Magnetococcus sp. PR-3: one gene and its partner. The protein of the gene in region 1 interacts with the protein of each later gene in a pairwise test. Links are inferred from orthologs where the notes say so. Each region holds a gene or a part of one and is shown on either strand. Other genes may lie near its edges. The genes, in order: rpsB and V5T57_RS03850.

Region 1 (7,041 bases):
CACATGGGGTGAAAATTTATGTTTACCGAAAAAACGGCCTGTAAAGTACGCTGCAGAGTCCGTACTCCACATCACCAGCAGTAAGAGTAAAATCCATGCAGAACCTGATTGTGTACCATGAACCACCATAAGCAGTTGTAAGGGCATGGCGACATAGAGCACGCCTAACAGGTTTTGGCCCACCTGTTTAACCGCGCGGGCACCTTCGGTAACTCCTCGATAGGTCAGGGTGTGTCGCACCAGATCCATCGCACTCCATATAAAGATCCAGGCCCCACTCCAAGCCAAGCGTTCATCTGCAGCCAAGGCCAGTAGTCCCCACCCCCCAATCGTAAGATAAAGGAGCTCCCAGTGTCCTGGATGGTCAACCATGCGCTGCCACTCACGACACATTAAGGGGACGATGAGTGCCAGAAGTGCAAGCATCCCCCAAAAACCACCTTTAAAGATGATCCCTAATACAAGGGGGGCTAAAACAAGAGCAGATATAATACGAGTGCGCATAGAATGGATCGTTCAACGGATGTTGATGTTGACGGAATAACTCTCCCCAACATTGAAGAGACACAGGGACCTTTTAAAACAGATTTGCCCGTGAAAAGCAATGTTTCGAGACTACAAACTATTTTTGGATGGGGCTTTGGTGCAAGGGTTGAGCACACTTAGGAACAAAGTGATGAAAAGATGAGGGGGTCATTAACTGGCGGCACCAAATCGGCGCTCTCGATCAGCATACGTATGCAGAGCCTTAAGAAAATGGTCTCGATCAAACTCTGGCCAAAAAATCGGTAGAAAAATTAACTCTGTATAAGCCATTTGCCACAGAAGGAAATTACTAATACGGCAGTCACCACCGGTACGGATCATAAGATCAGGGTCTGGCTGATCAAATGTTGTCAGATGCTCCGCAATATGTTCAGGTCCAACATCATCCAAGTTCAACTGACCATCCAAAACCTGCTGTGTAATGGCCTTTGTGGCATCGACAATCTCTTGGCGTCCCCCGTAGTTCAAAGCAATATTGAAATTAAGTCGGGTATTGCCCGCGGTTTTCTGTTCCAATTGCTGCACATATTCACGAATATTTTTTGGCAGCTCATCAAGCCGCCCCAATGCACGAAAACGGACACCACGCTCATGCAAATCATCCATCTCGCGCTTAAGGTGTAGCGCCAATAGATTCATTAATGCGGAGACTTCATCCTTGGGTCGTTTCCAGTTTTCAGCAGAAAAGGTGTAGAGGGTTAGTGTTTCTATACCAAAGTCCAAACTGGCCTCAATACTGCGCCTAACTGATTTAACGCCCTGACGGTGCCCTTCCAAACGAGGAAGATAGCGCTTACGTGCCCAACGACGGTTACCATCCATAACGATGGCCACATGTCGGGGCAGGTTATCCGGCAAGACGATTGGTGCAGATTTGGACAAGAGTATCCCTCAAAAGATTGCGCATGTCATGGCCGATAAAACCACGACATATCAATGATTATGGCCCTTATCCTATTCACAGATAAGGGATGGGGGAATTGGGCTTTCGAGAAAAAACGAAAGCCCAAACGCCACATCAAACTTGCATGATATCCGCTTCTTTGGCATCAACCACTTCATCAATTTGCTTAACATACTTATCCGTAGACTCCTGCACATGCTTCTCTTGCGTGTGCATTTCATCTTGGGAGATCTCTTTGGCTTTTTCAGCCTTACGCAATCCTTCAATACCATCACGACGAATATTACGGACAGCAATCTTGGCTGCTTCGCTGTATTTATGCAGCAGTTTAACCAGCTCCTTACGGCGCTCCTCGGTTAACTCAGGGAGCGGGACGCGGATCAGCTGTCCATCGTTGGTTGGGTTTAAACCAAGATCGGAGTCACGGATTGCTTTTTCAATGGCACCCAACTGACCTTTATCCCAAGGCTGGACATTGATCATGCGCGCTTCAGGAACAGTCATGGATGCAACTTGATTAAGAGGCATCATTGATCCGTACGCATCGACCATCACATTATCCAGAAGGCTGGTTGATGCCCGTCCGGTACGTAAGCTCGTCAACTCTTCTTTAAGCGCAGCGAGGCTTTTTTTCATGCGCCCTTCAAGATCTTTAATCAGGGGATTATCCATTATTAACGCTCCTCAATGATGGTCGCTTTGGGTTCACCACGCAGCACGGACGTCAGAGCACCGCGCTCAAAGATAGAAAAGACACCAATGGGAATTTTATTCTCCCGACACAAGGTGATGGCTGTCATATCCATAACTTTGAGGTTTTGGGTTAGAATCTCATGATAACTCAGGCTCTCATAGCGTTTAGCCTGGGGATTATTAACCGGGTCACTGTCATAAACCCCATCCACTTTGGTCGCTTTAAGCAACAGATCGGCTTCAATCTCAGCAGCTCTTAAAGCCGCAGCCGTATCTGTGGTAAAATAGGGATTACCTGTACCAGCCACAAAAATAACGACACGACCGTTCTTCATGTGATTTTTAGCAGTGTCATGATCAAAAGGTTCGGCAACCCTTGGCATCTCCAGTGCGGTTTGTACCACAGCGTCGGTCCCGGACTGCATGAGGGCAGATTGTAATGCCAAGCCATTAATGACAGTTGCCAGCATACCCATCTGGTCTGCACGGGTGCGGCCCATACCGTGAGCTGACCCTGAAACACCCCTAAAAATGTTGCCACCACCAATGACTAGTGCCAGTTCAATATCTAGCTTTTGAGCTGATTGAACCTCTTCGACCAGGTAGGAGAGAAACTCTGGCGCAATACCATACGCCTGTTCTCCCATCAGGGCCTCACCAGAGAGTTTTAAGAGTACCCGTTTACGCCTGTTTGCGTCCATGGTTGCTACCACCCCTGACTCAATTCGTGCCCCGTCTATACGTCTAGGGCACCCTATAAGGGTGCCCTAGTAACGACTTCAACCACACAGAGTATAGTCGATAACACGCTCTCGATCCAACCGATCGTTAACAATTATCGGACCCCTGTCTGTATGGGTCTTCATCATTTGATTAGCCCTGGATCTGCTTAGCAACCTCAGCGGCAAAATCTTCTTCTTTCTTCTCGATACCTTCGCCCAACTGGAAGCGGGAGAAGCCGGTAACCTTCACAGCATTACCGAGCTCTTTGGCGGCAGCGTCAACAATTTTGGAAACCTTCATGTCAGGGTCCATAACAAAGGGCTGCTCAAGCATGCACACTTCGCCATAGTACTTATTCATCCGACCCAACACCATCTTTTCGATGATATTGTCAGGCTTACCAGAAGCTTTGGCCTGCTCAACCAGAACTGATTTTTCACGTTCCATAGCAGCGCTATCAACATTGTCACGGTCCAAGAACTGAGGGGAAGCCGCAGCTACATGCATGGCCAGCTTTTTACCAAGCTCTTGCAGGGCGTCACTGGAAGCTTCAGACTCCAGACCAACCAAGACCCCGATTTTACCACCAGCATGTACATAGCTGCTGACCAAACCGGAAGAGACTTCCATGCGCTCCATGCGGCGCAGGTTCATGTTCTCACCGATGGTGGCGATCAAATTGGTCAGTTCATCGCCAACATTGCGGCCGGTCTCAGGGTAATCAACACCATTAAGGGTATCAATATCTGTAGCACCAGAGTCCGCAGCCAGTTTGGTGACCGTATCTGCAAAGTTGATGAAACCATCGTTCTTGGCAGTGAAGTCCGTTTCGGAGTTCACTTCAACCATGACACCAACAGTGCCGGTTGAGAGGGTGTTGACTTTACCCTCAGCTGCAACACGGGCAGATTTCTTCTGGGCAGAAGCCATACCCTTTTTACGCAGCCAATCAACAGCTGCATCCATGTTGCCATCGGTCTCTTTAAGGGCTTTTTTACAATCCATCATGCCCACTCCGGTCTTTTCCCGAAGCTCTTTCACCATACTCGCGGTAACCGCCATGGTACTTCCCCATTCTGCCAAAAACTTTACGATCTATCTAAAAAGCAGATGGCCACCCGGCCATCTGCCCTTGGTACACTTTGATTAGGCTTCAGCCTGTTCCGCAGCAGCTTCACCTTCACCAGCTTCCTCAAGCATTTGAGCTTCCATGGAACCCTCATCTTCAGCAGAAATACCACTGTTGGGGATTTCACGGCCAGCCAACTGCAGACCTTCCAGAACAGCATTACCCATTTTGGAGATGAACAAGGTCAATGCGCGGATGGCATCATCGTTACCGGGAACGGGGTAGTCGATGGGATCAGGGTCACAGTTGCTGTCCACCAGAGCCACCACAGGAATACCCAGCTTGTTGGCTTCTTTAACAGCAATGGACTCCTTACGGGTATCCACAACAATGATCAGGTCAGGCTGGCGCTCCATATCCTTAATACCACCAAGGGCGCGCTCAATTTTCAAACCTTCACGATCAAGCTGTTGGGTCTCACGCTTGGTCAGGGCTTCGAAGGTGCCATCGATACGCATTTTGTCGATATCTTTCAAACGACGGATGGAACCTTGGATGGTACGCCAGTTGGTGAGGGTACCACCTAACCAGCGGTGATTAACGTAGAACATACCGGTGCGCTTGGCTTCAGCAGAAACCAGCTCAACAGCTTGGCGCTTGGTGCCAACGAACAGAACGGTACCACCGCCTTGAACGGTATCACGAACAAAGTTGCATGCATCACGCAGCTTCAAAACAGATTTTTGAAGATTGATGATATGGACGCCGTTACGGGCACCAAAGATGTGACGCTTCATTTTGGGGTTCCAGCGCTTGGTCTGGTGACCAAAATGGAAACCCGCTTCCAACAGTTCGCGAACAGAATACTTAGCCATGATGTCTCTCCATGTCTCGGTTGTTCTTCCGCAACATGGCCATTATTAGCGCCCAACCCTTATGAGGGCACCGGGGGCGCGGTCCATGCTGCGTGCAGATTTAAAAGTGCACGCTTTCTACCATTAAGCGCATCGTAATTCAAGGAATTAATCGATCCATGGAAGGGGAAAATTGGTAACAAACAGAGGCTCTAAAAGAAATGATGTGCATTTATTGAATGACTACAAAAATAGAATAAACTTCAAACACCTGTAAAAATTGGTTATTTAAAGATTTTTGCGGCCTCACCAGCCCCTTCACGAATCAGCTCAGGCTGTCCGCTGGTCATATCAATAATTGTGGAAGGATGCTCGGGGAGAATACCGCCATCAATAACCAATTCTACCTGATGTTCTAAAGCATCACGAATTAATGAAGGGTCTGTATAGATATCTTCGTAACCTGGAAGCCGAACCGAAGTGGAGAGCAAAGGTTCGCCGACCTCTTCAAGCAGAGCATGGCAAATATTATGATCAGGTACTCGCAAGCCAATGGTTTTACGACGGGGCAAGATTTTTTTGGGGACTTCCCGGGACGCTTCCAACACAAAGGTATAAGGACCGGGTAAAAAACGCTTTAAGAGCCGATAACAGCCATTATCAACCCGGGCATAATTTGAGATATCCGAAAGATCCGCACATAATAGGGTCAGTTGGTGGGTATCTGACAGTTGCTTAATACGAACAATCCGCTCTACCCCTTTACGGTTGCTCATCAGGCAACCCAAGCCATAGGTCGTATCTGTCGGGTAGACAATAACCCCACCCTGCTGCAGGATTTGCGCAGCCTGTTTAACTAAGCGTGCTTGTGGATTTTCAGGATGGATCTTAAAATATTGGCTCATGATACACATAACTCACTGTTGCTGCCGAAACTAAAGAGTGTTGCAGCACCCATTTCAGAAGGGTATTTTCCTTCTGCAGCTGGTACGATTGGGCAACACAAAGCCCCAAAGGACCGGCATCATACACGTAAATGACGAAGAAGGACAACGCAATGCCTCAATACCGCTCCCGAACCTCTACCCATGGTCGCAATATGGCGGGTGCCCGCGCCCTGTGGCGGGCCACCGGCGTCAAGGAAGAGGATTTCGGTAAACCCATCATCGCTGTAGCAAACTCCTTTACCCAATTTGTACCAGGACACGTACACCTGCGGGATGTGGGTAAGATGGTGGCTGAAGAGATTGAGGCCAGTGGTGCGATCGCCAAGGAGTTTAATACCATCGCTGTAGATGATGGTATCGCTATGGGCCATGGCGGAATGCTCTACTCCCTGCCCTCTCGGGATATCATAGCAGACAGTGTCGAGTACATGTGCAATGCCCATACGGCCGATGCCCTGATCTGTATCTCTAACTGTGACAAAATCACCCCCGGCATGTTGATGGCCGCTCTGCGGTTGAATATCCCTGTGGTCTTTGTCTCTGGCGGCCCCATGGAAGCAGGCAAGGTTAAGTTGACGGATGGTACAGCTCGCAAAGTTGACTTGATCGACTCTATGATTGCAGCGGGTGATGATAGCGTGTCTAACGCTGACCTGGAGCGCTATGAGCGTTCCTCTTGCCCAACCTGCGGCTCATGTTCTGGTATGTTTACTGCCAACTCCATGAACTGTTTAACAGAGGCTCTGGGTCTGGCTCTGCCTGGTAACGGTACAACCCTGGCAACCCATACAGCCCGTAAACAGCTCTTTAAAGATGGCGCAAAATATATTGTGGAATTGACCCGTCGTTACTATGTAGAGGGTGATGAGTCTGCACTTCCCCGTAATATTGCAACCATGGCAGCTTTTGAAAATGCCATGGCGTTGGATATCTCCATGGGTGGATCTACCAATACCGTACTACACTTGTTGGCCGCCGCACGTGAAGCGGGTGTTAACTTTACCATGGCCGATATTGATCGCCTTTCCCGTAAAGTCCCTTGCTTATGCAAAGTGGCGCCATCCACCGACAAATACCATGTTGAGGATGTCCACCGTGCAGGTGGTATTTTCTCCATTCTCGGTGAACTGAACCGCATTGGTTTAATGGATGACAGCTGCCCCACAGTGCACGCCCCGACCATGGCAGAAGCCCTAAAGAAAGAGGATATCGTCTCTGAAAAGGTAAGTGAGGCTGCTTTAGAGCGTTGTTATGCCGCACCAGGCGGTATTCCCACCATTGAGCCTTACAGCCAGTCAGCCCGTT
Region 2 (7,157 bases), on another replicon or contig:
TCGTGCGTTCCAGGAGGCGGGTGCTCAGGAAGTGATCGCTTCTCTTTGGGAAGTGAGTGATGCAGGTACCCAGGCACTCATGACCGGACTATACAAACGTCTGGGTGAAGGTATGACCCCCCATCAGGCTTTACGGGACTCACAAATTGAGCTGATGAAGTCAGGTCAGTGGGGTTACCCTTACATCTGGTCGGCATTCATGAGCATTGGTCGCTAAAAAAATGTGATAAAAACAGCAGAAGGGTGTAAAAAGATGCATCCTTTCTGCTGTTTTGGTCACCAACCAGTAGAGTTAAGGGAATAAAAGCATGTAGAAATGCCTCTATTCTTTATGTAGATTATTTAGCTGCTCCAGGGGTTGCCCTGGACTTCCGGCTTAAGTCACACGCTCCAGGATGGAGCTTTAAAGAGATTCTTACGCGTATCAGGGAGCATTGACCGATGAAAACCAGATTCCTATCCTTTTTTGCCGTATTGGTCGCTTTTGCGATGCTGATGGTGAGTATGCCCGTGGAGGCTAAGACCCCCGTTGCCATGTTCATGCAGCCCAAAGGTAAAGTTGAGTACAGTAAAAACGGTACCAAGTGGAAAAAAGTACGCCGCACCAAGTTCTTGTTTGAGAACTACCAGATCCGTACCGGTGCCGATGGCAAAGGTATGCTGGTAAACCAAGCTACAGGTCAGGCCCAGGATGTTGGTGCCAACACTGTGGTACAGGTTTCTAAAGAGGGTGCTAAGGCACTGGCAGGTACCTTGGCAGCTCCTCGTGAAGCTGGCGCTTCTTTAATGGCCGGTTTGCAAAACCGCTTTGCTAAGGCTCAGCGTTACACCACCGTACGTCGTGGTGTGCATAAGACCAACGCGCCGAAGGATGTTAAGCTGCGCACCGCTAAAAAGCTCACCTTGTCAGCTTCTTTCCCCACACTGGTGTGGGAGAACTTGGGCGATGAGTTTAGCTACAAGCTGATGGTAGATGGCAAGTCTGTTGGTACCTTCAACAGCAAAGAGGCCATGGTTAGCCATGCTCTGACCCTGGTACCCGGTAAGCATAAGTACCAAGTCAGTGTCATGCAGGGTGCTGATGTACTCTACAGCCCCAAAAAGCCCAGCACCGTTGTATGGCTGAGCGACTCTGAAGATGCCAAGCTGAAGAAGACCATTGCTGACATCCAAGCTGCTGCCCCTGGTGATGACTTTGTGCTGGCCAGCTTCCTGGATGAAAAAGGGCTGACTGTTGCTGCGATGGAGCACTACAAGAAGCACTTTTCAGATTATCCAGACGACAATGACATGCGTCCTCTGCTGATCAAAGCCTACCACGATCTGAAGCTGAAGAAGCTGAAGATGAAAGAGGCCCTGATCTACAACCAGATGATGGAAGACTAAGCTTAACCAGCGGCTGCCAACGGTAGCCACCCGGTTGTGAATGAAAAAAAACCCACTTGGAGCTAAGCCAAGTGGGTTTTTTTGTCTGCACTGGGTGCACCCACCCCCCAAGCTTATGCTATGGTTGGGAAATGGTAGGGATACCTACCATCTATTTTATAAACCAAAGCCCAAACGAGAGGCTTGAACGGTGAAAAAACAATCATTTTCCCAACGGTGGGACATTTGGGTCACCATTGTCCTGTTCCTTATTGTCATTCCATTGGAGGTTAAGGAGCCTTTTTCATTTATTGAGGACCAAACCCTCTCTTTTCGACAAATTCTTCGTATGGAGTATGGTCCGCCTGAGCAGACCAAGCTGAATGACAACATTTTCATCGTTAATACGGATGAACAGTTTTTTGAAGAGTATAAAAGCTTTCCGCTGCGTCGTACGGATATTGCCCAGATTACCGCAACCCTACGAGAGCTCGGCGCGAAAGTTGTCGCAGTCGACTTATTGATGGACTTTCCCAGTTCGTATGGGGAAGACGAGCCTGCGGCTGAAGTGTTTAAAGAGGTCGGAAATGTCCTGGTGGTGTCCCAAGGGCAGTTTAACCGGGAAAACAAATTTACCGGTTTGAACTATCCGACCCCAGTACTCAAAGAGGTCACTCGTAGTGGCTACACCAACATCAGCTCCTCCAGTTCGTTGGTGACCATGCTCTCTCGCTTAAATCTGTTCCCTCAGATTATGAAGGAGGAGGATGGTTGGCCTTTTGCCGTACAGGCTCTGGCCATGTTCAAGGGGGTTGAGCCAAGCTTTGATGAGAAGACCCGCGTACTGACCATTGGTGATTTGAATATTCAGCTGGATCAGTTCAACAGCTTCTACATCGATTTCCCCAAGCTCCAGCAGGGTGCGCGCTTCCTTAGTGAGGTTAGAGGAATCTCCGCGATGGAGATTTTGGAGCTGGATGAGGATGAATACGAAGATTATTCCTTCTTGGTGAAAGATAAGATTGTCCTGTTGGGGGATACCTCTGAGGTCTCTCATGACTGGTTTGATACACCGGTTGGTATGGTCTATGGGGTCGAGATTATTGCCGATACCATCAGTACACTGATGGCCCAGGGAACATTACACCCCGCCTCAACGGTGGCTGAGGTGATCTCGGCACTGCTGTTTATGCTGATCTTGGTTAATGTAAACTTCTGGTTGGCGCATCCCGCTTTACGGGCTGTGTTGGTGGCAGCCCTGTTTGCCACGTTCATTGGCTTTACAACGTGGATCTATATTAGTAACGGTGTGGTCTTCTCCATGAGCTATGTGCTCTTGGCTGGCTTTGTCTCCTATTTGGTGATCAACCTTAAGGAGTACCTGGCTGAGCGTAATCAAAAGGCGATGATCAAGGACACCTTTGGCCACTATCTGTCACCCAAGGTGGTAGAGATTTTGGTTAAGGATCCCAGCAAGCTGCAGTTGGGTGGTCAGCAGCGTGAGATGACCGCTTACTTCTCAGATGTCGCAGGCTTCTCCTCCATTAGTGAGAAGCTGACACCGGAAGAGCTGGTACATCTGCTCAATGAATACCTGACAGAGATGTGTAATATCATCGCCGATCAGGAAGGCACGGTGGATAAGTTTGAAGGGGATGCCATTATCGCCTTCTGGGGGGCGCCACTGGATCAACCTGATCATGCTATTCGGGCCTGCCATGCCTCCATTGATATGCAGAACTTAATGGTGGATATGCGCAAACAGCTCACGGAGGAGGGGCGTCCCCTGCTTAACGTGCGGATGGGTGTGAACACGGGTCCTATGGTTGTAGGGAACATGGGCTCTAAGCAGCGTATGGACTACACCATTATGGGGGATGCCGTAAACTTAGCGGCACGTCTGGAAGGTGCCAATAAGTTCTACAATACCTATACCATGATCTCTGAGTTTACCCACGAACATGTGAAAGATACCGTGGAGTGCCGTGAGTTGGATACGGTTCGAGTGGTGGGTAAAAAAGAGCCCATTACCATTTATGAGGTGTTACAGCGCAAGGGTCAGCTTAGAGACCGCCAAGCAGACCTGCTGGAGGCCTATTATAAAGCCTTGGATATCTACAAGGGGCGGGACTTTAAAATGGCGATTGAGGCGTTTGAGAAGGCGCTGAAGATTGTGGAAGATGATGGTCCCAGCCGTACCTATGTAGACCGTTGTCAGCTCTACTTGGAGAATCCACCACCGGATGACTGGGATGGTGTCTTTAACTTTACCTCAAAAGGGTAAAGGCAGTATGCAAAAGGGCGGCTCTTTGGAGCCGCCCTTTTTTGTAGGGAGATGTTTTTTTTAAGAAGAAACATAGCTGTTGTTGATCTTCCATCGACCCATTTCTCCCCATAGCACCCTAGGTTCGTCCTTTTTTTGGTGGGCGACCGTAATGTGAGATCCATGTGTGTGAGCAAGGGGTAAAAGGGGGTCGTATCTTGAAAGCTAAGAAGAGAGACGTGCGGGAGAGACCTCTTGGTTGATGGGAGGGATCCGTTTTCCACCGTTGTGGATGGTTGGTCTACAGGTAGAGGCACCCTAGGCATATGGTACGATCCATGGGGGCAGGTGACTAAAAAGGGGGGATCTTGGGGGGATGCCTAAGTGTGGTTTATCAAGGTTTGCCCTAAAGCTTAGTCTGGTAAGAATATAAGAATAGGCTTGGGTATAAGGATGATACCCCCTCAAAAGAAGGGTATTGACTGGGGAGGTTAGAACTTTAAGCGATCCAGAGCACGTCGGTCCCGTTTGGTGGGGCGTGTGGAGCCATAGTCTGGTCGGCTGTTTCGTTCGGCACGTTTTTGGGCGGAGATCTCCTGGCGGGCCTCTTGGCTCTCTGGCTTTTCGGTGTAGAGCTTTTGGGCCTCAGGGGCCGGGCCTCGTTTATCATTAAGTCCCTCAACAGTCACCATAAACCGGTAGGGACCTTTGGTGATCTCTAGTTCATCCCCCACCTTGACCACACGGCTGGGTTTGACCCGTTGTCCGTTCAGGTGTACATGGCCACCATTAACGGCATCGGTGGCGATGGCACGGGTTTTAAAAAAACGGGCAGCCCACAACCATTTATCGACCCGCAGTTTTTCTTCTGTGAAATGGTTTTTCATTAGGGTTTGCTTTCCACTTCACGGCAGATGGCCTGTAGTGCCTGTTTGGACAGCGTACTACCCTCGCCCAAGACCGTTTGAACCGATTCTGGTAGGCCTTTGGTGACCTCACCATCTCCAGCTTTTAGCCCATAATCCAACCCCAATACCCCCCCAACAGCCAGCATGAGCCATAAAAGCATGGTAATACCGTTACTGATGATCTTTAAGGCGCCAACGACCACGGCAACAGCACTAACAGCAATGATAATCCACGCGACGACACTGGGGTCTGATAGATCAGGCATAATCATTTCCATTCATTAAATGCGATGTCAAAACAGATCAACCCAACAGGCAGGTAGGCCCAAACCTGGGTAGGTAAAGGATACCGGCTTTCCTGCTGTTTCCACTTTGGAAAAAGGGATGTGCTGGCATGGTTGACACATCGTCATACAGGTTATGGCTGGTTGATATCCATCCATAACCGTTAGCGGTTACCAAAATTGTTCTCTTTTCCACAATCTGGGCAGGTCCAGGTAAGGTTGTTACAGGTCATACCCCAGAGATTATCCTGCATACAGGTTTGGCACATCATAAAACCACAACTACAATTCCAGGCAAAAGGTAGCTTATCGTCTTTACAGGCGACACAGGGGCCATAGCTACGCCCTGCTTTTTTACGTAACATCTTTGGTTGACGGGCTGGTTTGGCTTCATTCATCACATATACTCCTCCATGTACGCTCTATGATAATCGGCTCAAGGTCCAGGTTCCATGGGTGATGGTGGTGAGATGACCATAAATAGGTTAAAATGAAAGATTGAGCGAGAGTACGCGCTCTTTTTTAGTTTAAAAACGTTGGCCCTCTATGTGGGTTAACATATTCATTTTCAACAGTATAATGCTGTTGAGCAGCGTGGTGTTCTGGTACATCACATTGCCCATGTCTCTCTTTTGAGGGTTTTTTTGGGAACAAGCACCCATGAGATCCCCTCCAAGAGCGGCAGGTTGGCTTATTGGAGTTTACGAACGTGTCACTTGCGGGTTTTCAGCGCAAACATCTTAAAGGTCTTGCCCATTCCCTTAAACCTGTTGTGTTTGTGGGAAAAGAGGGGGTGACTGAATCGGTTCAAGCAGCCATTGAAGAGGCGCTACTCATCCATGAACTGATTAAGGTGCGCTTTCTGGATTTTAAAGAGCAGCGGAAGGATCTGGCGAAAGATCTGGCCAAGGATAGCAAGAGTGAGTTTGTGGGTATGATTGGCCATTTGGCCATTCTTTACCGCATGCATCCTGAGCCGGAGCATCGTCGTATTCAGCTGCCCAAAAAGAAGAAAAAGAAGGACAACTGATTCATGCAGGAGCGTTTTCGCGGGATTACCGAGTCGGAAATTGAGTGGGATGAGCGTATTCCCATTGCTTTGACCATGACCCTGAATAAGGGACAGAAAATTCGGGTGGATCTGGTTACCCGTCAGATGCAACAACTGTCGGGTAAGCCCCTTAAAGAGAAGCAGCATGAGTGGGTGCAGCACATGGCTGACTATCTGTTGCGTCAGGCACTACTCAAGCGCCAGGAGGATGAGGGTGGGGATAAAATGGAAGAGGCTGGTAAGCAACCTCTAACCTTTACTCCCAGAATTGACCCGGATGTCACCTGGTGGGGGTAACCCTGTTGTGATCAAATAAAAAAGCTCTATGGATTTTTCCATAGGGCTTTTTTCTTATGGGTATCTCTGTCACGCAGAATCCTCACAGGGCTGTTTTCCACGCTTCCATAGCCCGCAGGAACCCAACACATTCCTTTGATGGGGCTGTGGGATTGTGGAAAATAGCCCGGTTGGGAATGTGGTGTTGAAGTAACCTTTTCTTTTTCGTGCGCAACGCACCAAGTACCATTCGCTACCCTGTTTGAAATGGGTTGCCATTTTGTGACGTCACCGGGGTGACCAAAAAGCCCTCGCAACCCAATTTAAGTTCAGGCTGTGGCAGGATCTAAACTCAGTCGCCACAACTTGATAGCAAGTTTCCGAGCCAATGCTGCAATGGCCTTTTGCGTTATGGAGCTACGGCTGACCAGTCGATCATAAAACGCTTTGGCTTGTTCATCTTTGGCCCGTCAGATCCAAGCGGCTTCGATTAATAGGCTACGCAGACGCTGTTGTCCAACAGGGCGTAGATGTCCCCGGTCATGCTTGCCGCCACTCTCCCGAACCATGGGAGCCAGCCCCTGATAGGCGGTGACCTGTTCTGAACGGCTAAATCGTTCGGGGTGGAAGAGTTCGGCAGCACATGTGGCAGCGACCACATGTCCGACACCATCAGCGGTTTTCAAGCGTTCGATGCGGTTTTGTTGACCGCAAGTTATAGCCTGGGCTTTGATCTGTTTATCGATCGATTGCTGTTCTTCAGTGAGAAAGGCCCATTCCCGCAGGTGGCTGTTGAGTGTTTGGCGGGTAGCAGCCGCAAGCTCAAGTTGATGCAACTGCTCAATGGCTGCTTTGCTCCAATGATCGAGATGTTCAGGTTCAATGGCGCTGTTGCTTAAAAGCAGGCCACGCATTCGCTGTTTACAGCGGCGCAGGCCATCGGTCAGCTGATGACGGTGTCGCACCAAGGTGCGGAATGCCTCTTCATGCTCGGAAGGGATGGCGATGGG

What was found.
Region 2: the proteins of rpsB (region 1) and V5T57_RS03850 interact in binary tests that used the Escherichia coli proteins (3 or more experiments, as listed by UniProt). The link is inferred for Magnetococcus sp. PR-3 from one-to-one orthologs.

The regions. Positions count from the first base shown.
Region 1 is NZ_JBAHUQ010000034.1:34,329-41,369, forward strand. Bases 2,912-5,676 are described here. They hold rpsB (30S ribosomal protein S2), read right to left. Parts: upstream 4,811-5,676; coding sequence 4,013-4,810; downstream 2,912-4,012. Other genes in these bases: tsf (translation elongation factor Ts), read right to left, coding at 3,017-3,928; V5T57_RS16885 (L-threonylcarbamoyladenylate synthase), read right to left, coding at 5,074-5,676. In the rest of the region: V5T57_RS16855 (phosphatidate cytidylyltransferase), read right to left, coding at 1-504; uppS (undecaprenyl pyrophosphate synthase), read right to left, coding at 697-1,428; frr (ribosome recycling factor), read right to left, coding at 1,565-2,122; pyrH (UMP kinase), read right to left, coding at 2,125-2,844; more of V5T57_RS16885, read right to left, coding at 5,677-5,694; ilvD (dihydroxy-acid dehydratase), read left to right, coding at 5,847-7,041. UniProt on the Escherichia coli protein: Required for ribosomal protein bS1 (rpsA) to bind to the 30S subunit.
Region 2 is NZ_JBAHUQ010000003.1:200,764-207,920, reverse strand. Bases 2,818-5,698 are described here. They hold V5T57_RS03850 (RNA-binding S4 domain-containing protein), read right to left. Parts: upstream 4,516-5,698; coding sequence 4,120-4,515; downstream 2,818-4,119. Other genes in these bases: yhbY (ribosome assembly RNA-binding protein YhbY), read left to right, coding at 5,530-5,698; V5T57_RS03840 (hypothetical protein), read right to left, coding at 4,985-5,218; V5T57_RS03845 (hypothetical protein), read right to left, coding at 4,515-4,802; V5T57_RS03855 (CHASE2 domain-containing protein), read left to right, coding at 2,818-3,649. In the rest of the region: V5T57_RS03865 (tetratricopeptide repeat protein), read left to right, coding at 1-217; V5T57_RS03860 (DUF7354 domain-containing protein), read left to right, coding at 442-1,386; more of V5T57_RS03855, read left to right, coding at 1,577-2,817; more of yhbY, read left to right, coding at 5,699-5,850; V5T57_RS03830 (hypothetical protein), read left to right, coding at 5,854-6,168; V5T57_RS03825 (IS110 family RNA-guided transposase), read right to left, coding at 6,618-7,157. UniProt on the Escherichia coli protein: Involved in the recycling of free 50S ribosomal subunits that still carry a nascent chain. Binds RNA more specifically than DNA. Binds with very high affinity to the free 50S ribosomal subunit. Does not bind it when it is part of the 70S ribosome.